Regions from separate parts of the Pararhizobium gei genome, predicted to be linked through region 1. Evidence: riboswitches for the same ligand, from Rfam matches in the RefSeq annotation. Region 1 holds a riboswitch; each other region holds the start of a gene.

Evidence for each region. A riboswitch is a leader RNA that binds a small molecule or an ion and turns the genes downstream of it on or off. The one in region 1 is predicted to bind cobalamin.
Region 2: another riboswitch for cobalamin. It lies ahead of PY308_RS06310 (aromatic ring-hydroxylating oxygenase subunit alpha); the one in region 1 lies ahead of PY308_RS14240 (CbtB domain-containing protein).
Region 3: another riboswitch for cobalamin. It lies ahead of cobU (bifunctional adenosylcobinamide kinase/adenosylcobinamide-phosphate guanylyltransferase); the one in region 1 lies ahead of PY308_RS14240 (CbtB domain-containing protein).

The regions. Positions count from the first base shown of each region.
Region 1 covers NZ_CP119409.1:2,929,063-2,936,885, reverse strand. Annotated here, with positions in the region: gene PY308_RS14270 (ABC transporter permease) at 1-673, shown strand, start outside; gene PY308_RS14265 (aspartate/glutamate racemase family protein) at 681-1,412, shown strand; gene PY308_RS14260 (DUF1194 domain-containing protein) at 1,475-2,248, opposite strand; gene PY308_RS14255 (glucoamylase family protein) at 2,409-3,698, shown strand; gene PY308_RS14250 ((2Fe-2S)-binding protein) at 3,728-4,579, shown strand; gene PY308_RS14245 (CbtA family protein) at 4,584-5,354, opposite strand; gene PY308_RS14240 (CbtB domain-containing protein) at 5,530-5,706, opposite strand; cobalamin riboswitch at 5,752-6,014, opposite strand; gene PY308_RS14235 (putative bifunctional diguanylate cyclase/phosphodiesterase) at 6,221-7,823, shown strand, end outside.
Region 2 covers NZ_CP119409.1:1,345,519-1,353,341, forward strand. Annotated here, with positions in the region: gene PY308_RS06295 (FAD-binding oxidoreductase) at 1-728, opposite strand, end outside; gene PY308_RS06300 (L-threonylcarbamoyladenylate synthase) at 1,009-1,995, opposite strand; gene PY308_RS06305 (DUF6656 family protein) at 2,117-2,722, opposite strand; cobalamin riboswitch at 3,077-3,274, shown strand; gene PY308_RS06310 (aromatic ring-hydroxylating oxygenase subunit alpha) at 3,392-4,642, shown strand; gene PY308_RS06315 (FAD-binding oxidoreductase) at 4,644-5,741, shown strand; gene PY308_RS06320 (hypothetical protein) at 5,830-5,997, opposite strand; gene PY308_RS06325 (DUF982 domain-containing protein) at 6,277-6,582, shown strand; gene PY308_RS06330 (beta strand repeat-containing protein) at 6,644-7,823, opposite strand, start outside.
Region 3 covers NZ_CP119409.1:2,689,152-2,696,974, forward strand. Annotated here, with positions in the region: gene cobN (cobaltochelatase subunit CobN) at 1-1,260, opposite strand, end outside; gene cobW (cobalamin biosynthesis protein CobW) at 1,460-2,524, opposite strand; gene cobU (bifunctional adenosylcobinamide kinase/adenosylcobinamide-phosphate guanylyltransferase) at 2,528-3,052, opposite strand; cobalamin riboswitch at 3,206-3,603, opposite strand; gene PY308_RS13170 (cobyric acid synthase) at 3,647-5,101, opposite strand; gene PY308_RS13175 (ABC transporter substrate-binding protein) at 5,853-6,851, shown strand; gene PY308_RS13180 (ABC transporter permease) at 7,016-7,823, shown strand, end outside.

The sequences.
Region 1 (7,823 bases):
GTCCGTGCACTGGTTCTACAATCTGTTCGAACAGCAGGCGGTCGGCGATTTCGGGGCCTCCTTCAAACGGTCCTTCTCGCTCGGCGTCATGGTGATGGTCGTCAATGTCGTGGTGTCGCTGCTGGCCGGTCTTGCCTTTCGCCGCAAGTTCAAGGGGGCGACGGCGCTGTTCTACCTCACGGTCGCAAGCCTCGTGGTTCCCTCTATCATCATTTCGCTGGGCATCGGCGTCGTCTTCCAGCAGCTCGGCCTGAAGCCTGCCTGGTATTCTTCGGCTTTTGGAGCGCATCTCACTTGGACGCTGCCCTTCGGTGTGTTGATCATGTTTGCCGTCTTCAATCGCTTCTCGCCGTCCTATGAGGAAGCGGCGCGGGATCTGGGCGCGACGTCCTGGCAGACGTTCCGCCACGTTCTTCTGCCCATGATTGCACCCAGCCTCATCGGCGTCGGCCTGTTCGGCTTCACGCTTTCCTATGACGAGTTTGCCCGGACACTGATGACATCCGGCACCTACAACACGCTGCCGCTCGAAATCTACGGCATGACGACCAATGTGACGACGCCGGTGCTCTACGCTCTGGGTACGGTGACGACGCTGTTCTCCTTCTCCATCATCCTGTTTGCGCTTGCCATCATTCTTGTGATGCGCCGCAGGCAAGCGAAAGTGATCTGATCCCGCAATGCGCATTCTTGTCGTCAACCCCAACACCACCCGGTCCATGACGGACAAGGCGGCAGATGCCGCGCGTGCCGTCGCGGGAGCAGGTACCGAAATCATTGCTGCGACCGCGCAAATGGGGCCGGCGTCGATAGAGGGGCATTATGACGGTGCACTGGCTCTGCCGGGGTTGCTGGCCGAGATCAAAAAAGGCGAGGCAGAGGGAGTACAGGCCGCTGTGATCGCCTGTTTCGACGACACCGGGCTCGATGCCGCGCGATCGCTTGCGGGCTTCCCCGTGCTCGGGCTCTGTGAATGCGCCCTGGTGACGGCCGGATTTCTCGCCCAGAGGTTCACCGTTGTGACCACCCTCGAACGGTCCCGGGTTTTGCTCGAGAACCTGTCGCGGCACTATGGTTTCGGCGGCAGAGCCATCGTCCGGGCGGCGGATATTCCGGTCCTCGAACTTGAAGACCCGGCCTCCGGGGCGATTGGCAAGCTCCGCAGGCAGATCGAGCTTGCTCTTGCTGAAGATCGGGCCGAGGCCATCGTGCTCGGCTGTGCCGGCATGGCCGATCTCGCCTATGCGCTGCAGCAGGAATATGGTGTCCCAGTCATCGATGGCGTCTCGGCGGCGGTCAAGCAGGCGGAGGCGCTGGTTGCGCAGCGGTTGACGACCAGCAAGCGCGGATCCTATGCGGCACCCCTCGCGAAGCCCTATTCAGGTGCACTGTCCGCCTTTGCGCCGGGTTGAACAACAGTCGCTCCGTCCACTGCCTTTGGCACCTAAACGCTGTTTTGTTGCTCGCTTGAGCGCTACCGCTCCAGAAAATTCGGACGCAGTTTTTCACCGATCAGACAATCCGTCGGCGGTGCCGCTTGAACGGGTACGACGCGTTCCGCGGCGGGCGCGCCACTGATTTCCATCACCAGCTTCTGCCGGATTGCTACCGAGAAATCTTCGGCACGATGAACCGGCAGGACGAAGGAGCCCGGACCGCCGATCACGCAATCGGCGTAATACCGGTCGAGTGGCCCGGCGCTGCCCGATGGCCGGATGAGGATGGCAAGACCGTTGATCACGATGCCCTTGGCGACGGCCTTCTCCCGTGCCGGGTACACCGGCGGCCCCAGATTGTTCGGTCCGTCGCCTGACACATCGATCACCCTCCGCATGGCGGTGGGGGCACCGGCATCCAAAAGTTTGGATGCGAAGGCGATCGCATTCGAGATCGATGTTCCGCGGCGCGTGTAGACCGGTCGCTCGGCAAGCAGATCGGCGAATGCGTCTGCATCGCTTTTCTTTTCGATGACATGCCAACCCGCCAGGGATGTCTCGTTGACGCTGCCAGCCCATTCGAAATAACTGATGGCAATACGGCCGTTGAGACCGGCCGTGACCGCGTTGACAAAGTCGGGATGGCGCAACGCCTCGACATACCCCGTGCGCTGAACCCGCGCTTCATCGAGATCCATGGAGCCGGACATGTCGACGGCGAGCACCAGTGCCACATCGACTTCCGGACCAGCCGCCACGGAAGCCGCAGCCGTGCCGGACAGAGCAAAGAGCAGAGCGAGTGTTGTGAACATTAGAGCTGTCCAATCACGGCTTCCTGTCGCGGAAAACAAGAAAACTGTAACACAGCTTAGCTCAGGGGCGATGATTTTGCAGGCGTTGAAGTTCAACAATCGGTGATTTGCACCCGAAGGCCGGCTGTGTTCGACTCGCGCCATGGGAGTGATTGACGGAATGCTTCTGAAGAATGATAGCGATACTGCGCTCATCGACCGGCTCCAGAAAGCCGCATTCGAATACTTTCTGGACCACGCGAACCCGGACAATGGGCTGATTGCCGACACCTCCCAGCCGGGTTCGCCCTGTAGCATCGCCGCCACGGGGTTTGGCCTGTCGGCTTATGCGGCCGGGGTCGAACGACACTGGATCTCGCGCACAGATGCAGCGGGACGAGCGCTTTCCACCTTGAGATTTTTTGCGCAAAGCCCACAAAGTCGCGACCGCGACGCAACGGGATACAAGGGCCTCTACTATCATTTTCTCGACATGAGGACGGGAGCCCGCGCCTGGCGCAGCGAGTTGTCGCTGATCGACAGCGCCATCCTGATTGCCGGCATGCTGACAGCCGCAGCTTATTTTGAAGAGAACGATCCGGTTGAGGCGGAAATCCGCTCGCTTGCCGCCATGCTTTACGCGCGCGCAAACTGGGCCTGGGCGGCGGATGGGCAGGGAGCCCTGTGGCTGGCCTGGAAGCCCCGTAGTGGATTTTTGCCCTACCACTGGACGTGTTACAGCGAGGCGCACATTCTCTATGTTTTGGCGCTCGCTTCGCCGTCCTTTCCGATCGGCAAGGAAAGCTATGATGCGTTTACGCGTCATTTCGACTGGATGACGGTGGATGATCGGCCATTCCTTTATGCCGGTCCCCTGTTCACGCACCTGTTTTCGCAGGCCTGGATCGATTTTCGTGGCATTCGCGACGCGCCCATGAGGCAAAAGCAGACCGATTATTTCGAGAACACCTGCCGGGCCATCTCGGTTCAAAGGGCGTATGCGATCCGAAATCCCGGACGTTTTGCCGGTTATGGGCCGAATCTTTGGGGACTGACGGCTTGTGACGGGCCGCTACGACCGCGCCGCCTTTATGACGGCAGGCGGCAGGATTTTTCAGGTTATGCGGCGCGGGGAGCGCCACTCGGGCCGGATGACGGCACTGTTGCCCCCTGGGCGCCATTGGCCTCGGTCGCCCACGCGCCGGAGGCGGCGATCTCTGCGACGCGCAACATCATTGCGGCCTATCCGGGCGTGCTTGAAAACGGGCAATTTGTCGGGAGCTTCAACCCGAGCATTCCGTCAAAGACATCGGAGGGCTGGCTCAACAGCCGGATCATTGGTCTTGACCAGGGCCTTCTGGTGATGATGATCGAAAACCATCGCAGTGGCTTGTTCTGGAGACGGATGCGCGAGCATCCCGTGATGGCACGGGGTTTGAAAGTCGCCGGGTTTTCGGACGGCTGGCTTTGAGATAAACGGGTCTTCGAAACGGATGGTCGATGGATTTGGCAGAGCAAGCGGATTTCGGCGACAAGCCGTCATTTCCCTCGGGCGATGACCTGAGTGAAGCGCTTGCCTGGCAGGCCGAGCGCTTCCCCGATGTCGCCCTGTCCCAACGGACGAGCTTTAGCCGTTTTGAAAATGCTGACCAAGCCTGGGATCCTGAAGGTGCGTTCGTCGAGGTATTGATGGGCTACCAGACCCAGTTTGCAGCCGGAATGGACGACCGGGTCCGTGGCGCCCATCTCATGGCGTTCTACAGCCACCATCTCAGCATTGCTGTGGGGGCGCTGTTTCTCAAAACGGGCCGGGTGATTGATCTCGATCCATCGACGCTCGCTGTAAGGTTCGAGCCTTTGGGCGAAAAGACCTTACAAAATCGACCGGCGGATGCCCGCCGCCTCCACTTTTGTTTCAGCGATTTCGCAAGCGGCTCGGATCCGCTGGCGGCGTTTCACGATGGTTTCGTTGCAGGCCTTCGCCCCGTCGTGAATACGATAGCCAGCCGAAGCGGGCTGTCGCCGACAGCGCTGTGGCGGCTTGCTGCGGATGGCCTTACCGGGGCATTTCTTGATGTCGGCATCGCGCTCTGCGATGAGAAACGGGCGATGGGGCTTGCCCGCTCCCTTGTCCGCAAATCCGGATCGCCGCTGTCGTTCGACGTCCATTTTGAATATGTAGAAACGAATATCGAAGGTATTCTCAGCGGCCGCTTCTTCCGGCTGCGCAGCGGTTGCTGCCTCTTTTACCGCACGAAAGACGGGCGTTTTTGCGACGTCTGCGTGCTGTTGGACGAACGGACGCGAAAAGACCGCCTGCGCGCGCATCTCGAAGGCGCAGGCGGTCGATAACGGCTTATGCCTTCAGAAAACGGTCGTTGATCAAGCCCGTAACGAAGCCGAGAAACAGCCAGGAGGCGAGCGCCGTGGCGAGGGCTGCGACGGCGAATTCCGCACCGAGCAGGGCCGGAACAGTGCTGGACATATCCACAGGCTGCGGTGCGCCGTAGACATGCGGCATGGCAATGAACACCAGGCCGCCAATTTTTGAGGCGATCTCGGTGCGAAGCACCAGGAGATGCAGGCCAGCTACGGAGAGAACAACCGCCGCCACCCACCAGATCTGGCGTTGCTGGAGGTCCGCCGCCGGGAAACCGGGCAGCTCCGGCGGAAGCCCAACCGCTGGCAGGAGATGCACGGCAAGCCAGCCGCAGGCACCCCATAGCACCCCGTTTCGCACTGTTACCGGGTAGCCGCTCAAGAGGCTGGCGGCGGTCAGAAGCAGGCTGAAGCCGGCTCCGGCTACCAGGTTGGCAAACAGCGTTCCGGTGAAGCGGCTCATGCCGAACATGATGCCACTACCTTCGTCATGCTCGCCTTCATGCGCAAAGGCCGGAGTGACAGGAGACAGTGCGGCCATCAATCCGTGAAAGCCGGACGCTGTCCCGAGAGACGACTGCTGGTGATGTCCGTCGATGCCTGCAGGCTGTTCCGCAGAGGGTTCCTTCCCCTCGTATTCCTCCGCATGAAGGATGATCGGCACGACACGGGCCGACTGCGCCACCGTCGTGAAAACGCCGGCAATCAGCCCAGCCACCAAGGCGGCCATGATGGTTTTGATAATCATTTCAGTTTCCCCGGTTGAGACGAGCGGAGAGGCGCCTGCGCACCGGCTTCGCACAGAAAATGCCATGGCAAAACGCGCCCAGGTCGGTCACCGGGACGCGATCGGCACACTGTACCGCAGGGTACAAGCCGGTTTGCCGCAAGGTGAAAGACGCAGGGTCTTTCACATCAGGGGGTCAATGGCAGGGGAAACCATAGGAATGGCGAACGTCGTGGGCTGTATCGTGCAATACAGCCGAATTCGCGAGACCGGCTCCAAAAACCAGAAAACCGCCAACCAGGAGAGCGATGATTCCAGCCGTGATGCGGTCGTTGAGAGAGAGCGAAATGCTCGAAGCAGTCGTCGTTGCCATAACAACCTCCGTGATGGCGCGTGGGATATCCCACCATATGGGCCCTATGCCCTTCATCAACCGGCAGGTTTCCTGGCTCGCGGCGTCAGGTGCTTTGCACCAACGAAGCTTTCTCGCCTTCCCAAGGTTCAGGCGCAGGGCCATTACCACAGTGGCTTTTGCCGTATTACCGGCATGACAGCTTCTAACCGCTCTACAGTCGCGGGGTCGGCCGTGATTGGGATGCCCGGAACGGGTCCATCCATCACATTCCCGTTTACTCCCTGAAAGCGTTCGCTTTCACGAGAACCGTTTGATCCATGAATGATTATGATGTCATGCAATGCGTGTCAATTCGCCGAGCTTTGCCCGCAGCACCTCATTCGCCCATCAGGACATCGAAGATACAAATAGTTGAATGTGAACGTCTGTAATTGCAGTTTGCCGCTCACGGTTTCCCGCGGGCTATGCTATTTTTCTTCATCATATATGAAAACAGCGTTCATATGGCGCTGTACTGCTCACAGAGAATCCAATGAAGGCTGCGAGGACCGAGCAGGAATTCCAGAATATTCTTCGTCGGCTGGGCTTGGCCCTCGATGCCTCGCAAATCGGGGTGTGGGAGCATGATACGCAGACCGATGAAGTCATCTGGGATCTGCAGATGCATCGGCTCTACGGCACAGAAGGCATGGCCGGCTGCGTTAATGCCGATATATGGACAAACAGTGTCCATCCTGACGACAGGGAGAGAGCGCTTGCGGATTTCGACGCTGCGCTCCAGGGACGGGAAACCTATCATTCGCAATACCGGATCGTGCTGCCAAATGGGGAGATCCGAAATCTGCGTTCCCGGGCGCATTGCTTCGAGGAAAGTGGAAAAATTATCTTCATCGGCGTCGAATGGGATGTGACCTCCGATGTGAAACTTAACAATGAACTGCAAAGGCAGACTGCCATTGCCGAAGCGCGCGCGGTCGCGCTTGAGGCGAGTACGCGGCGAATAGAATATGCTGCGGACCACGATTATCTGACGGGCCTGCCAAACAGGCGCCTGTTCGACCGTTACCTTGGCGAACTTTCGCGGGATGACAGCGTCGAGAAACTGGCTGTCCTGCATGTCGGGCTCGACCGGTTCAAGCAAGTCAACGACACTGCCGGTCACGCCGGGGGCGACGAAGTCCTGAAGGACGCCACGACCCGCTTGAGGGCGATTTTGCCGGAGAGTACATTTGTCGCGCGGATCAGTGGCGATGAATTTGCCGTGCTCTTCACCAATTATGCCAGGCTGGATGATCTCAAGACCATTGCCAACCGTGTCGTCCTGCAATTGCGACAGACCGTGCGGCACCTTGACGAGGTCATCTTGATCGGCGCGTCCGTTGGTATCGCCTGTGCGAGCCGGGATAATATGTCGGACCTTCTGCCGGAGGCGGACATTGCCCTTCACCGCGCCAAACGGCTTGGCCGGGGAAGGGTGGAGGTATTCTCCGCGCAATTGAAGGCTGAGATCGCCGATGAGCGCCGCATCGCCCGGCAGTTCGAACGCGGTCTCCAAAAAGGCGAGTTCGTCCCGTTCTATCAGGCTCAGGTCGATGCAGGGACACGCCAGATTGTTGGGCTGGAGTGCCTCGCCCGCTGGCGCCATCCGAAGCGGGGCCTGCTTCTGCCCGGGGAGTTTCTACCCATCGCCGGAAATCTCGGAAAAATGGGTGAACTTGATGCGGCGATCCTGAAAGCCGCGTTGAACGATCGAAAGTCATGGATGCGGCAGGGTGTCCGGGTGCCAAGGATCGCGGTGAACGTATCCGGCGCGCGCCTGGCGGATCCGCCGCTGATCGACGAGTTGCTGCAATTGGATATCGAGCCGGACACGCTGTCGTTCGAACTCCTGGAGACGATCTTCCTCGATGACAGTGAAGACGGGATCCTTGCCAATGTGGCGGCCCTGAAGGCGATGGGCATCGATGTCGAAATCGATGATTTCGGTTCCGGCCATGCCTCGATCATCGGGCTCATCAGGGTAAAGCCGCGGCGGTTGAAGATCGACCGGCGCCTTGTCATGCCGGTAACGACGTCCCGCGAACAGAAGAGGCTTATCCGGTCGATTGTCGATATAGCCAAGGCGCTGAATATCG
Region 2 (7,823 bases), 1.6 Mb from region 1:
AACATGTCAAGCGCGTCCTCGACGCTTCTTAACCCGGCAAAGGCGACCTGATGGCCGAGCGGTTGCGGAAACAGCTTCAGCACGGCGCCGGTGATGACGCCAAGCGTGCCTTCGGCTCCGATGAACAGGTCGCGCAGGTCGTAGCCCGTATTGTCCTTTTTCAGCCGCCGCAGTCCGTCCCAGATTTCACCCGTCGGAAGAACGACTTCGAGGCCAAGGCAAAGCTGGCGCATATTGCCATAGGCGAGAACCGCCGTGCCACCGGCATTGGTGGAAAGATTGCCGCCGATCCGGCAGGAGCCTTCCGAACCGAGCGATAGCGGAAACAGGCGATCATGCGCTTCTGCAGCCTTCTGGATATCCGCCAGAATACATCCGGCATCGGCGACGATGACATTGCCAACTGGATCCATGTCGCGAATACGGTTCAGCCGTTGCAGCGACAGCACGATATCGGCAGCGCCGGTGCGCGGAATCTGTCCGGCCACGTGGCCGGTATTGCCCCCTTGCGGCACGATGGCGGCACCGGTCTCCGTTGCGAGTTTCAGGATTTGCGACACCTCTTCCACGGTGCCGGGTTTCAGAACCAGCGGCGTCGTGCCTTTGTAGAGCCCGCGGGATTCGACCAGATAGGGAGCGAGATCGCCCGGCTCCGTCAGGGCGTTCGCCGCACCGACGATGGTGGTGAAGCGGGCGATCAGATCGGGTGAGGGGAGGGTGTTCATCATAGGAGCGGTCCCTTGTGGGTCGCCGGGTTGCTCTTTGCTCCCCTCTTCTCCCCATCGGGGAGAAGGTGGCGCGAAGCGCCGGATGAGGGGGCCCGAAGGCCAGTTCTGTTTGGTTCCGGCCGCGCCGAAGTCCCCCTCATCACCTCGCTTGCGCTCGGCACTTCTCCCCGCTGGGGAGAAGAGGGAGATCGACGCGCGCCCCTGCAACCAACAAGCCATTGTGCTGACCGCAAAGGGAGGACCGTTTGGCGAAGACCAGAGGGATATATCCCAAGACAATTCATCCTTGAGTACCCTCCCTCGGCGCCGCCGCCCGTTCGATGCGGTCGATGATCGCCTCTCCTAATCCATTGGACGGAATAGGGCCGAAGGCGATGGTCGTGGCGCCCGAGGCGTCAGCTTGTTTCATGTAGGCAAAGAGATTGGCCGCCGCCTCCCGCAAATCGCCGGAGCGGCTGAGATCGAGCACCAGCACGGCCTTCTCTTCGCCCGGCAAGACCTTGCCGCCGAAGCGGATGACGGCTTCGCCGGCCGTGACATCCGATGCATTCAGCCGGACTGCCGCTCCCGGCGCATAATGCGAGGCGAGCATGCCCGGCGCCTCGATCGCAGCCCCCGCCGTCTGCGGTCGCTGCACCGTCTTTCCTGTCACTCTTTCAATGTCGGCGACATCCAGCCCGCCCGGCCGCAGCAGCCTGATCTCGTCGCCCTCCACCTTGATGATGGTGGACTCCAGGCCGATCCCGGCTGGTCCGTCGTCGAGGATGAGTGCGACCTTGCCGCCAAGATCGTCCGCGACATGCGCGGCTGTCGTTGGGCTGATCCTGCCGGAAGTGTTGGCGCTCGGTGCGGCAAGCGGCTTGCCGTATCTCTCGATAACCCGGCGGGAAAACCCGTCCGGCATGCGGATCCCCAGTGTATCGAGGCCGGCGGATGCCAGCGGATGCACGCCGCTCTCTGGCTTCATCGGCAGGATCAGCGTCAGCGGCCCTGGCCAGAAAGCCTCGGCAAGCGCCAGTGAAATCGGATCGAAAACAACATGGCGGCGCGCCATGTCGAGATCGCAGACATGGCAGATCAGCGGGTTGAAGCGCGGTCGCCCCTTCATTTCGTAAATACGGGTGATTGCATCGGGATTGGTGGCGTCCGCCGCCAGGCCATAAACCGTTTCCGTCGGGATCGCCACGGGCAGGCCCATGCCCAGTGTGTCGCAGGCCCCCGTCAGGGCGCGCTCCGGTTCCGTCCGTGTATCGATGATCAGGGTCATGCAGCTTCCAAAGTCGCGGCTACGCGCTCTTCGGTCTCTTTACAGGGCATTGCCGAGCCTTGCCAAGCCATTTTGGCCGCGCCGGCAAGCAAGGAGATTGCCAACCGATGTCCGGCGCCGGTCAGAGGCTGTTGATGATCCGGCGAAGCTGCTCGTTGCGCGCGCCGAGCAGCAGCACGTTCTTCAAGGCTTCCTTCGGCTCGGCGGTGCGAAACAGAAGCCCGTTCTCGTGGACCGACCTGTTCAGGATCAGCTTGCCCGCGTCGCGATCCATCTCGGTCGCAACGGCGAAATACATCCGGGAATAGCCGATCTTGACGCTGTCGAAGAACTGCTCGTCGTCGCCGATCTCCGAGAAGAAATTGGCGATGTAGAAGGACCAGCGGACATCGTTGAACTGGGCGAATTTCGTGCGCGCCGTCGTGACGTGGCAATAGCCCAGATGTGGCCGGCCCTGAAGAGTGCGATGGAAGACCACCTTGGGAAAGCGGATCGAGGCATGGAAGGCGTTGATCCGTTCATGGGTGACGGTCGCTGCCGCCTGCAGCTTGCGCCCTGTGCGTTCGGCCACTTCCTGATGTGTGAGATAGCGCTTTTCGTCCGCGTGCCATTCCGGCCGGTGCCGATTGATACGCCCGGTGCGCAGGAATTCTGTATGAACCGCGATTTTCGGCGGCGGAGCCGTTTTCGCAACTGCAGCGGCGTCGAAATATCTCAAGTTTGACATCGGCCTGAACCCGGATTTTGCTGGGTATGCGGGGATCATATACCACGGCGTCATAATCCCCATAAAACTACATGCTTAGGGTTAATGGGACCTTTCCATAGGTAGCCGGGCATGATGGTGCGAGGCTTTCGCCGGAGCCGGAAGAACAGGCCCCGGCCATGTCGCAAAATGACCCGAGTTTTGCAGAACCGGCACGCCGTCGCCGCTAAAACGGGCATCTGCCTAAATAACGAAAAATATCGTTGTTTCTGCTTAGAAAATGACCAGCGATCACAGCCGCAACCGCTCTATTTTCTTGTCGCCTTTCTGGAATCGGATGTCGCTTTCCAACGGCTGTTTTGACGCGGCGCAGGATTAGATGGCAATACTCAAGGTGCTGCCTTTACAGGGAGGGCGGAGAATTGGGAAGCCGGTCGAAATCCGGCGCTGCCCCCGCAACGGTGGTGGAGCGAAACCCGGCAAAAAAGTCACTGGAGAGATCCGGGAAGGCGCCGGGAAGGTCTGACAAGACAGCTCCAGAGCCCGGAAACCAGCCTTGTTTGTGAAAAGATGTCTTGGTTGCGGCGGGCAGCCGGAGAGTGAACCAGTTTATCCACGCGTTCTCCCGGCGCGGCGGCGGTTCCTTTCCTTGGCTCGCGGACCACAAGTGGCGAGCACAAGGAAACGACGATGGATCTGCGCAGCGAAGTCCTCCGCAAATTGAAGAACCGCAAGGACGGGCATAGCCTGGAGCAGGCCTTCTACACCGATCCCGATCTTTACAAGCTCGATATGGAGCAGATCTGGTACAAGGACTGGCTTTTCATCGGTCATGACTGCGAAGTGCCCAGGGCCGGTAACTATTTCACCGTGCAGGTGGGCGCCTATCCGGTCGTCGTCGTGCGGGACCGCCAGGGCGTGGTGCGCGCCCTGCATAATTCCTGCCGGCATCGCGGGTCGCGGGTCTGCGCCGGGCAGAAAGGGTCTTCCGCCAAGCTCGTCTGTCCCTATCACCAATGGACCTACGAACTCGATGGCAAGCTCATTTATGCGCGCCAGATGGGCGAGGATTTCGACAAGGGCCAGCACGGCCTGAAGCCCATCCACTGCGAAACCATTGGCGGCTATATCTTCATCTGCCTTGCAGACGAGGCGGCGGATTTTCAGCCGATGCGCGACATGGTCCTGTCCTATCTCGCTCCGCACAATCTGAAGGATACGAAGGTCGCCTTCGAAAGCACCATCATCGAGAAGGGCAACTGGAAACTCGTCTGGGAAAACAACCGCGAGTGCTATCATTGCGCGGCCAACCATCCCGAGCTCTGCCGCACCTATCCGGAAGCGCCGACCGCAACCGGCGTGCAGGGCGCCAAGGACGATCCCGTCATCGCAGCCCATTGGGCAAAGTGCGAAGCGGAAGGTCTGCCGAGCGAATTCAGGATGTCGGCCACCGGCCAGTTCCGCGTTGCCCGCATGCCACTGATCCAGGAAGCCGAGAGCTACACCATGTCCGGCCGTCGTGCCGTCCAGCGCCAACTGTCGGACGATGTCAGCCAGAGCCATATCGGCACCTTGCTGATGTTCCATTATCCCAGCACCTGGAACCATGTTCTGGCCGACCATGCCATCACGTTCCGCGTGCTGCCGCTCGGGCCTGAGCTGACTCAGGTTACGACCAAGTGGCTCGTCCACAAGGATGCGGTCGAAGGCGTTGACTACAACCTCGATGAACTCACCCATGTCTGGACCGAAACCAACGATCAGGACCGCCAGATCGTCGAGGAGAACGCTTTCGGCATTCGCTCGCCAGCCTATCAACCCGGTCCCTATTCGCCGGACCATGAAGGCGGCGTGATGCAGTTTGTCGAATGGTACACGCGCTTCATGGCTGATCGCCTTAAGGGCAGTTCGGTCGCCACTCCTCTGGTCCGGGTTGCCTGATATGACGATTGCCTCAACTTTCCGGCATTTCGACGAGTTGCAGCCGTTCAACGACCGGCAGCAGCTTCTGGAATGCATTTCCGTCACCCATGAAGCCCCTGATGTCATGACCTTCGGCTTCAAGGCTGATCGGGACAGCTGGTTCCGCTACTTGCCCGGTCAGTTCGTCACGCTGGAGCTACCGGTAAAGCCCGATGATCCGGTCATGCGCACCTATACCCTGTCATCAACGCCCTCACGGCCCTTTACCATTGCCGTTACCGTCAAGGCGCAGGCATCGAGCATCGGCACCCGCTGGATGTTCGAAAACCTGAAGCCCGGCATGAGGCTGAAGGCTTTCGGCCCGCTCGGCGATTTCTCCTTCGTCCGGCATCCCGGCGAGAAATACCTGTTTATTTCGGCCGGTTCCGGAATCACGCCGATGATGTCGATGACCCGCTGGATGGCCGATTGCGCCCCCCAGACGGACGTCACATTCCTGTCCTGCGCACGCCAGCCGGACGATCTGCTGTTTCGTGCCGAGCTCGAAAATCTTGCTGCGCAGATGCCGCGCCTCAATCTTGGTTTCATCGTTGAAACCCACGCCCCGCGCCATGGCTGGCACGGCCTGCGCGGTCGCATCGAGACGTCCAAGCTGGCCTTGCTTGCACCTGATTTCCGCGAGCGCACCATCTTCTGTTGCGGGCCGGAGCCTTTTATGCGCGGCGTCAAGTCCATGCTCGAGGGCGTCGGTTTCGATATGGGGCGCTATCACGAAGAGAGCTTCCAGCCTGCGGCGGCACCGGCGGCAGAAGAGCTTGCCATTCGGGCAGGGGCCGGCGACATCGATCTTCAGGCCGTCTCCACGGTCACCTTCACCATGGCTGGCAAGGAGGCCAAATGCCAGCCGGGCCAGACCATCCTGCAGACGGCGCGGTCAGCCGGGGTGCGCATCGGCGCTGCCTGTGAAGGTGGGCTTTGCGGCACCTGTCGGGTGATGAAAATTTCGGGCGACGTCGAGATGAGCCACAATGGCGGCATCCTCGACGATGAGATCGAGGAAGGTTACATCCTCGCCTGCTGTTCTCGCCCCCTTGGAGATGTCCAGATCGAGGCGTAGTCCATTTTCAAGAGCCATTCCGGCGCTCCTCGCTGCCGGAATGGCGGCCCGCCCTGACCGAGGCGGGACCGTCAGCGGACGGAAATTCTTAGTAAGGGACGCGCAGGCCGCCACCGCCGCTTGAAGCGGAAAGATCGGGCTGCGGATAGGCGCCCTGATACTGCGCATAAGTCGTGTTGCCCGCTCCGGTGCTCGCACATCCGGAAAGAGCGATCAGTGTGACCGCGGCTACTGCCATCAAAGACCCAAGGCGCATGTTTTTCTCCAATCAAGTTCGTCGGCTAGCCGACAGATTTCAAGCGGACACTGACCCAAATCCGGGGCGATGGCAAGGCGAGGCGAGGCGGGATAACGCAACAGGTCGCTCGCACTCAACTACGGTCCAGTTGAATTTTTTCAAGGGCCACCGGAAGCGCGTCCGGGAACACAGGGATTTTTTTCGACTCTGTCCGGAACGACTCTTGAAGACAAAAATCCGCGACCGATATCCTTTCCACACGTGCGAACTGGCGGTCGAAAATGGAGGAAAAACGAGATGACAATTCGCGATATCCCCTGGACGCATCCCTTGAAAGTCCGGCTGCAGAACGGCCTTGAGCGAACCTTCTGCAGTGTGCACGAAGCTCTTGATTTCCTTGAAAACGAATGGCCCCTGAAAAGAGGCGAGCGGTATGACCGGGCCGTCACCGCCTGCCGACGGGCGCTGAACCGGATGACACCGGCCGCAGTAGCGCGTGAGGCATTCATTGCCGCTTGCCTCGAAGCTGGCATGCCAGCCGTCGTCGCCGCTCCGCTACCTTATGCACGCACGGCCAGCGGACCGGCCGGAGCGGTGGCCTGATCCATCGCTTCGAATGCCGGCCATGCAGATACTGTCGCTGCTCGAAACGGCCTGATATCGGTCAGAAAAGAAAATCGCCCGCGTCGAGTGCCGCGAGCGTCACGTTCTTCAACAGAATGCTGTCGCCGTTCAGTCCGTTGATGAAAACGTCACTGCCGCTGCGGGTCATATGATTGCTAACCAGATCGGCATAGCTGGTGATGCTGTCGAGGCCGCTGAGGTCGAGGCGGTCGTGGATCGATCCCGTCGCCGCAAAATCGGTTATGATGTCCTTGCCATCGCCCTTGTTGAACACAAACTGGTCGGCGCCGGCTCCGCCGGTCAGGATATCGGCACCGGCATGGCCCCAGATCATGTCATTGCCCGAAAGGCCGTTGATCGAGTTGGCCGCACTGTTGCCGTGAAGCTGGTTGGCCAGTCCGTTACCAGCGGCATTGATGGCGGCGGCGCCTGTCAATGTGAGGTTTTCGAAATTGGCTCCGAGCGAGAGCGAAACCGACGATTTGACAAGATCGGTGCCGCCATTGGCGAGCTCCGACAGCTTTATGGAAGAATCGCTTACCAGGTAAATATCGTTGCCGCTGCCACCACTGACCGTGCCGTTGACCTTGCCGCCGGTGCCGTCGAAATAATCATTGCCGCCCCCGAGCTGGATCGAGCCCGTGATCGTGCCGCTGTTGAAGACGGACTGGACGCCGCTGCCGCCGAGGAAGGCCATGGATTTTGCAGAAATCAGGCCCTTGTTGTGGAGGCTCGACCCCGAGGCGTCGGTGAAATCGATGACGACCGCTCCTGCCGTCGTCCCGGTGATGGTGCCGTGATTGGTCACGGCCGCGCCGACACCCGACAGCTTGATGCCGCCACCTGCCGTTATCGTCTTGTTGTTGGTGATGATGGCCTCGTCGGCAGAAACGACGATCGCATAGCCGGAGGCCGTAATCAGCCCGTCATTGGTCAGGATCGCTTCGTCTCCGGTGATCGCGACTGCCGCCGACCCGCTGCTGATCGTACCGCTGTTGGTGACGATGGCCTCGCCACCGGCTGCCTTGATCGCATAGTCCGTGGCTGACTGCGCCTTGCCGTCATTGGTGATGATGGCGGCTGATCCGGAGGACAGGATCGCCGTGCCCTTGGCCGTCACCGTTCCATGGTTGGTGATCAGTGCTGAAGCGCCCGTCGAATACAAAGCCGTCGACGTTTCCGAACTCAGTTCGCCATTGTTGGTCACCGACACGTTTCCG
Region 3 (7,823 bases), 240 kb from region 1:
GACGATGTTGGCCTCGACGGCGCTGTCATAGACCGCTGCGGCCTTGAAGGACACCGCCCGCGACAGGATGCGGCCATCGACCTCCGGCAGCGCGACGTTCATCGCGAGGTCTCGCGCCATCAGCCCCTGCGCCGAGGCTTGCCAGGCGGCACGGGAAGAGCCCGAAAAAATCACCTGCAGCACCGGCGCATCGCTGCTCTCCAGCACAGTCGGCTTGCGGTCGGCGCCCGGTGCCGAAACCGCGAAGCCGGTGGCGTTCATCACCACATCCGGCGGCACATCGGCAAAGATCGCCTCCAACGTGCCGACGGACACCGGATCCTTGAGGCTGGACACAAACACCGGCAGCGCCGCCATGCCTTCGGCCGCAAGGGCCGCGATCAGGGCTTCGACAGGTCTGGTTTCGCCGCTCTGGACGAGCGCACGGTAGAAGCAAAGGGCAACGACGGGACGCGTGGAAGCGATAGCCGCGGTCGGGGTGGGCTTACCCCCCTCTGCCCTGTCGGGCATCTCCCCCACAAGGGGGGAGATCGATGCAGCGCGCCCCGGCTTTCCCCATTCACTTTTACGAATATCAACATCGACCTGCGACTGATGCAGTTGGTCAATCTCCCCACTTGAGGGGGAGATGTCAGCGAAGCTGACAGAGGGGGGTGCCTCTCCGGCGACACCAAACCCGATGGCTTTCCTCCACGCCTCGACCCCGATCACGCCCAAACCCGGCCACCAGATGCCTGCCTTCAGCAAGGGCGCTGCGGGTTCCGGCTTTTCCGAGCCGTCGATCAGCGCCTCGCCATAGCCAAGCAGCCGGCCCATATTGTCGGCACCGCCCTCGGTGAAATAGGCCCACATCCGGTTGCGGTCGTCTGCGGAAACCGTGGAAAACCGCTCAAGACCCGGATCGGGCTTGTCGCAACCCGGCAAGACCGCGATCTGGAACCTGTTTGTCACCGCAGCCGCATGCAGGGCTTCCAACACATAGTGGAAATAGCTATCGCCGCCGAGCGGACGCACGATAATGAGCCGGGCATGCCGCGCGGTGCGCTCGACATAGGTATCGACGGACATCGGATGCTTGAGCGTGAGCAGGCTTGCCACCCTCAGGGTTGCGCCGCCCTGTCGGGTCCGGTGCGCGGCAGCGATCGAGGACAGCTCGGTATCGGCGGCCGACAGAAACAGGACGTCGGCGGGAGACTGACCGAGATCAATCGCCTCCTCGCCATCGGTGATGGTGCCCTTCTGGGCTAGGAGAAGGTGCATGACGGCCTCCGGGGGCAGCAATACCCCCCTCTGTCCTGTCGGACATCTCCCTCACCAGGGGGGAGATCGATTGCGGCAACCCTAAGCACAGCCTTGGCTTTGGTAGAGATCGGACGACGCTGCCTTCCGATCTCCCCCCTTGTGGCGGAGATGTCACGCAGTGACAGAGGGGGGTAATCCGCGAACGCCCACATCAATTTCAAACCGCCGCTTCAATCGCAGCCCGTACGGCAGCCTGATCCATGTCATGCAGGCCGATGACGACGAGCCGTGTCCGGCGCACCTCGCCAGCAGCCCAGGCGCGATCGAAATACTGGTCGATGCGCGTGCCGACCCCTTGAATCAAAAGCCGCATCGGCTTGCCCGGCACATCGGCAAACCCCTTCAGACGCAGCACGTCGTGCGTGGCGATGACAACCTTCAGCTTTTCGAGGAAAGCGGCGGGATCGGCAAGCGGACCCAGTTCAACGACGAAGCTGTCGAATTCGTCGTGATCATGCTCCTCGCCGGCCTCGTGCTCCATCTCGTGATGCGACTTGCGGTTGGCAATGTCGCTTTCCGTGCCAATGCCCAGCCCCAGAAGAATGGCGGCGGAAACCTCGCCATTTTTCGCTTCGATCATCGTCGGCTTGCGGCTGGTGCGCGACGACACCTCCCTGCGAACGAAAGCCAACTCGACCGAATCGAGCAGGTCCGTCTTGTTGAGAATGATCAGGTCGGCCGCCGTCAGCTGGTCCTCGAACAGTTCCTCGATTGGGCTTTCATGGTCGAGATTGTCGTCGCCGACGCGCAGCGCATCGACCTTGTCGTGATCGTCGGCGAAACGGCCAGCGGCCACGGCGGCGCTGTCGACGACGGTAATGACGCCGTCGACGGTCACTTCGCTGCGGATGTTCGGCCAGTTGAAGGCGGCGATCAGCGGTTGCGGCAAGGCAAGGCCCGAGGTTTCGATGATGATATGGTCAGGCCGGTCCGGGCGGTCGAGCAGCTTGCTCATGGTCGGGATGAAATCGTCGGCCACGGTGCAGCAGATGCAGCCATTGGTAAGTTCGATGATATCGTCTTCGGTACAGGCCTCAGCGCCGCACCCCTTCAACACGTCGCCGTCGATACCGAGATCGCCGAACTCGTTGATGATCAGGGCGATCCGGCGCCCTCCGGCATTCTGTAGGATGTTGCGGATCATCGTCGTCTTGCCGGCGCCAAGGAAACCGGTGATGACGGTCGCCGGGATCTTACCCTGGGCGGACTTTGCAGTGGTCATGGATCAACCCTTCATTTTCAGCGGCAATCCGGCCGCGATAAAATAGACATCCGCAGATCTCGCGGCAATGATCTGGTGCAACCGGCCGGCATGGTCGCGAAAATCGCGCGCCATGCGGTTGTCCGGCACGATGCCGAGACCGACTTCGTTTGACACGAACACGAGCCTGGCCTGCGCTTGCGTGACAAAGCCCGCCAACCCTTCAAATTCCGCGGTTACGTCCTTGTTCTCCATCATCAGATTGGTCACCCACAGGGTCAGGCAATCGACGAGAACAGCCCGTCCGGACGCATCGATCCTGTGCAGGCACTCAACAAGATGGAGCGGCTCCTCATGCGTCTGCCAATCAGGGCCACGGCTGTCGCGGTGCAGGGCTATTCTTGCCCGCATTTCGTCGTCCCAAGCCCGCCCCGTCGCGACATAGTGCCTGTCCAGACCCGACCGAACGATCCATTGCTCGGCAAATGCCGATTTGCCGGAACGGGCGCCGCCGAGGACCAGCATGGATCCTGCTGCAATCGATGTCATGAAATTATACCGGCCTCAGCACATGCCGGAGGGATCGCAAGCCGCGGGCCGCGAGATGAAGGGCAAGCCGCGTGAGCGGGATGATAGAGCCATGACAACCTCCGTGCTGGCATCGGGAGTATCTCTCCCTGGGTCGGGCGGACCCCTGGCGAAGACGGGGCCCTGCGGATGGCAGGTCTCCTGGCTCACGGCGTCACGAACCTCTCTCTGAGGCCCGAACGGGTCCGCCTCGCCTTCCCGGAGTTTTGACGCCATATTGCAGGACTGCAATCGACGGGCAGAACGAAGAGGTGGACGATTCGTAGAGTGAGAGGCGTCCGGCCCCGGCTGATCGCACTGCAACTCCAGTGGCTTTTCCGGTTGGACCGCAGATTGCGCCGCCGCACCATGCGGCCGGTGGAAACGACGGCTTTCCCGGATGGCGAACCCTGACCGTTCTACAGTCGCGGGGTCGGCTGCGATAAGAATGCCCGGTTTGGGTCCACTCCTCCACATTCCCATTTACTCCCGAGCCGGAAACCGGCACGGGAACCATCCAATCATCGATGATTAGGCCCTCTGGCGGAAGCTGTCAATCGAGAGCGGAACCGGCGATCAGGGCATCAGCCCGTCAAGCCAGCCCGGGTCGAGAACGGCTTCGAGTTCAACGGCGACGTCGTCCAGCGCCGTGTCAACAGACTGGCGATAGTTCTGTCCGCCCGCCTCGATGCCGAAGCTCTTGAGAAGGGCGGCGCGGTAGGCGTCGCTGGCGAAAAGCCCGTGCAGATAGGTTCCGCTCACCCTGCCATCCGGCGAGACAGCGCCGTCCGCGCGACCGTCGATGAGGACCATCGGACTGGCGCAATCCGGGCCGGTCGTGCGTCCGAGATGAATTTCATACCCCTCCAGCACCACATCGAAAACCGCCGAGCGGGCACTGCTGTTGCGAACGGTCTTTTCAGGCGCCATCTCCGTTTCGACAGCGAGAAGGCCCAGACCGGCAAGCTCTGCGACATTGCCCTCGATGCCGTGCGGGTCGCGGACGCACTGGCCGAGCATCTGGTAGCCGCCGCAGATACCGATGACATGGCCCCCACGCCGAACATGGGCCTGCAGATCGCGATCCCAGCCGTTGGCCCGCACATCGGCGAGGTCTGAAATTGTCGCTTTCGAGCCCGGAATGATCACCAGCCCCGCATCGTCCGGGATGGGTTCACCGGCGGGCACGAAGACGAGATCGACCTCCGGCTCGGCAGCCAGCGGATCGAGATCGTCAAAATTGGCAATGCGGGAAAGGACGGGAACCGCCACTTTCAGCGCCCGGCCGTTGGCGCGCGTCAGCCGTTCCAGAACGACGGAATCCTCGGCCGGCAGACGCTTGGCGCTTCTCAGCCATGGGACGACACCGAAACACGGCCAGCCGGTAAAGCCGCGGATCGCATCGATCCCCGCGTCGAAAAGCGTCACGTCTCCTCGAAACTTGTTGATGATATAGCCGCTGATCATGCGGCGATCGTCGTCCGTCAGGATGGTATGCGTGCCGACAAGCGAGGCCATGACACCGCCACGATCAATGTCGCCGACCAAAACCACCGGAACGCCGGCGCGGGTCGCAAAGCCCATATTGGCGATGTCGCCGGCCCGAAGATTGATCTCTGCGGGCGACCCCGCACCTTCGACGATAACAAGATCGCGGCCCCGGCTCACCTGCTCGAAGCTTTCAAGGACGGCGCCCATCAGTTTCGGCTTCAACGCCTGATAGTCCCGTCCCCTCGCCTGTCCGGCGACCTTGCCCTGGACGACGACCTGACTGCCGGTTTCCGATTGCGGCTTCAGGAGAACGGGATTCATATGCACGGACGACGGCACCCGCGCCGCCATCGACTGCAGCCACTGGGCGCGCCCGATCTCTCCACCGTCATCGGAGACGGCGGCATTGTTCGACATATTCTGCGGCTTGAAAGGCGCGACCTTGACGCCGCGATTGGCCATCAGGCGGCACAGCCCCGCCACGAGCACCGTTTTCCCGACATCCGAGCCGGTCCCCTGAAGCATGATCCTTTTTGCCATGCCGATCCTCTAGCACCGCATCCGCCCGAAGTCGTCCCTTTCGCAATCCGGCGACGCTTTTTGCTGACGCAACCAGTATGATGACAGATGTTCAACGCAAAAGCCGCACCGGTTCCTCAACGAAACCGTGCGGCTTGCCATGACAATCCGGCTCTCCGGCGTACACCCGAAGAAAGCGCCGATCCGGGACGCAGTACCTGATCCGGTCGGGCGGCAGTGTTTGCTGCCGCAGGGAACAATTAGCCTGACAGGCGTTACCGGATGGTTATTAAGACCTTAAGCAAAGGTGAATTCGCGATTTTTTCGATTTTTTTTTAAATGCCGAAAAAATCCGGGACGGCGTAGACTGAACAGAATCCGTCTGCAATCAGCCGCGCTTTCTTGAAAGCCTATGAGTGCGGACCGTTTTTTCGGCCAATCGTCACGCATCTGCACAAAAATTTCGCGCACAGCTATATATTTCAACAGCTTGCACGCCAGGTGCCATGAGAGCGACGGCTGTCATCACGGCCGTTTGACAAGGGAGAGGTTGATTTCTTCCTAAGAATATCTAGGCTTACCCATACGGCAAGAGAGAGGGCTGACATGCGATGAAAGCAAGCAGACAAACCTCCGGATACCGTGGCAGCGGGGAATACGGCGACCTCGCCAAACAGCCCCTCGCTTCGACTTGAGCAATGGCCGCCAGGGCAAGCAGTATTCTGGCCGGCCCCGATTTTTTGGCTGCATTAAGACTGGGAGGTCTTAAATCATGAAGAAGCTTCTCGCTTCCACCATCCTCGCCGCCGGCGTCTATGCTATGGCCGGTTCGGCTCAGGCCGCAGATTGCGGCGATGTCAGCATTGCCGAAATGAACTGGGCTTCCGCTGGCGTAGCCGCGCAGGTCGATGCCTTCATCCTCAGCAATGGCTATGGCTGCAACGCGTCTCTCGTCGTCGGCGACACGATGCCGACCTTCACCTCGATGAACGAAAAAGGCCAACCGGACGTCGCCCCGGAAATGTGGATGGACTCGCTGCGCGTCCCGCTCGATGCGGCCGTCAAGGAAGGCCGGTTGATCCAGGCTGCGGAAATCCTCAGCGACGGTGGCGTACAGGGCTGGTGGGTTCCGAAATATTTCGCCGATGCCCATCCGGATATCAAGACCGTCCAGGATGCGATCAAGCATCCCGACCTGTTCCCCGCGCCTGAAGATTCGTCGAAAGGCGCCGTCTTCAACTGCCCGGCGGGATGGAGCTGCCAGATTTCCACCACCAATCTCTACAAGGCGATCGACGGCGATGCCGCCGGCTTCACGCTGGTCGACACGGGCTCGGCAGCCGGCCTGGACGGTTCTATCGCCAACGCCTACGAAAAGAAGGCCGGCTGGCTTGGATATTATTGGGCACCGACGGCTATTCTCGGCAAATACGAGATGACAAAGCTCGGCTTTGGCATGGAGACGGACAAGGCTGAATGGGATCGCTGCACCAGCGTGACCGACTGCCCCGACCCCAAGGTCAACGGCTATCCGACGTCCGAAGTCTACACCATCGTTACCAAGGGCTTTGCCGAAAAGGCCGAAGTCGCGATGGATTATATCAAGAAGCGCAGCTGGGAAAACGCGACGGTGAACAAGGTTCTGGCCTGGATGGACGAGAACCAGGGCAACAATGCCGACGCCGCCAAGCACTTCCTGGAAACTTATCCGGAAGTCTGGACCACCTGGGTCACACCGGATGTAGCGGAAAAGGTCAAGGCCGCTCTGTAGCATCGAGAACTGACAGAAGGCCGCCGGACATGGGGCATTGGCGGCCTTCTGCAGCAAAGCACTTCCGGACGAAAAGAAACAACACCGGACCTCTGTCCGACGGCGTTTCGAGCCGCCGCCCGCCATCGAAGGTTGAGCGATTTCGGCATATAAAGGGGGACTGAATGGCAACTGTTTGCAGCTATCTGCCGACCGTTCTATGCAAATTTCCATCCATCAGCGATGGCGCGATCCGCGTCGTCCGAAAATTTATCGATGACGGTTTCAAGGCCTTCGTTCGTGCCTGGGGCGATGTCATCGACACCCTCATTCAGCCATTGCAATGGTTTTTGAATACGCTCGAAGGAATTTTCACCGGCTCTCCCTGGCCGATCATCCTCATCATCATGGTCGCGATCGTCTACTACGGCAGCCGCGACCTTAAAATCGTTATCGGCACCGTCTTTTCGATGATGGCCATCGGTGTGGTCGGACTCTGGAACGACACGATGATCACGCTTGCCATGGTCACTGTCTGTACCCTGATCTCGGTTATCGTCGGCATTCCCATCGGCATCGCCATGGCGCGCTCCAACCGGACGCAGTCGGTCGTCAATCCGATCCTGGATGTGATGCAGACCCTGCCCAGTTTCGTCTATCTCATTCCCGTCGTCATGATTTTCGGCATCGGCAAGGTGCCCGGCCTGATCGCCGTGGTCATCTACGCCATTCCGCCGATGATCCGGCTGACCAATCTCGGCATCCGGCTGGTGGACAAGGAGGTGCTGGAAGCGGCCGATGCCTTTGGCTCCTCGACATGGCAGCGGCTGAAGAACGTGCAGATGCCGCTTGCATTGCCGACGATCATGGCCGGCATTAACCAGACGATCATGATGTCGCTGGCGATGGTGGTGATCGCCTCGATGATCGGCGTTGGCGGGCTGGGCCGAAACGTACTTCAGGCCATCAACAACCAGTTCTTCACGGTCGGCT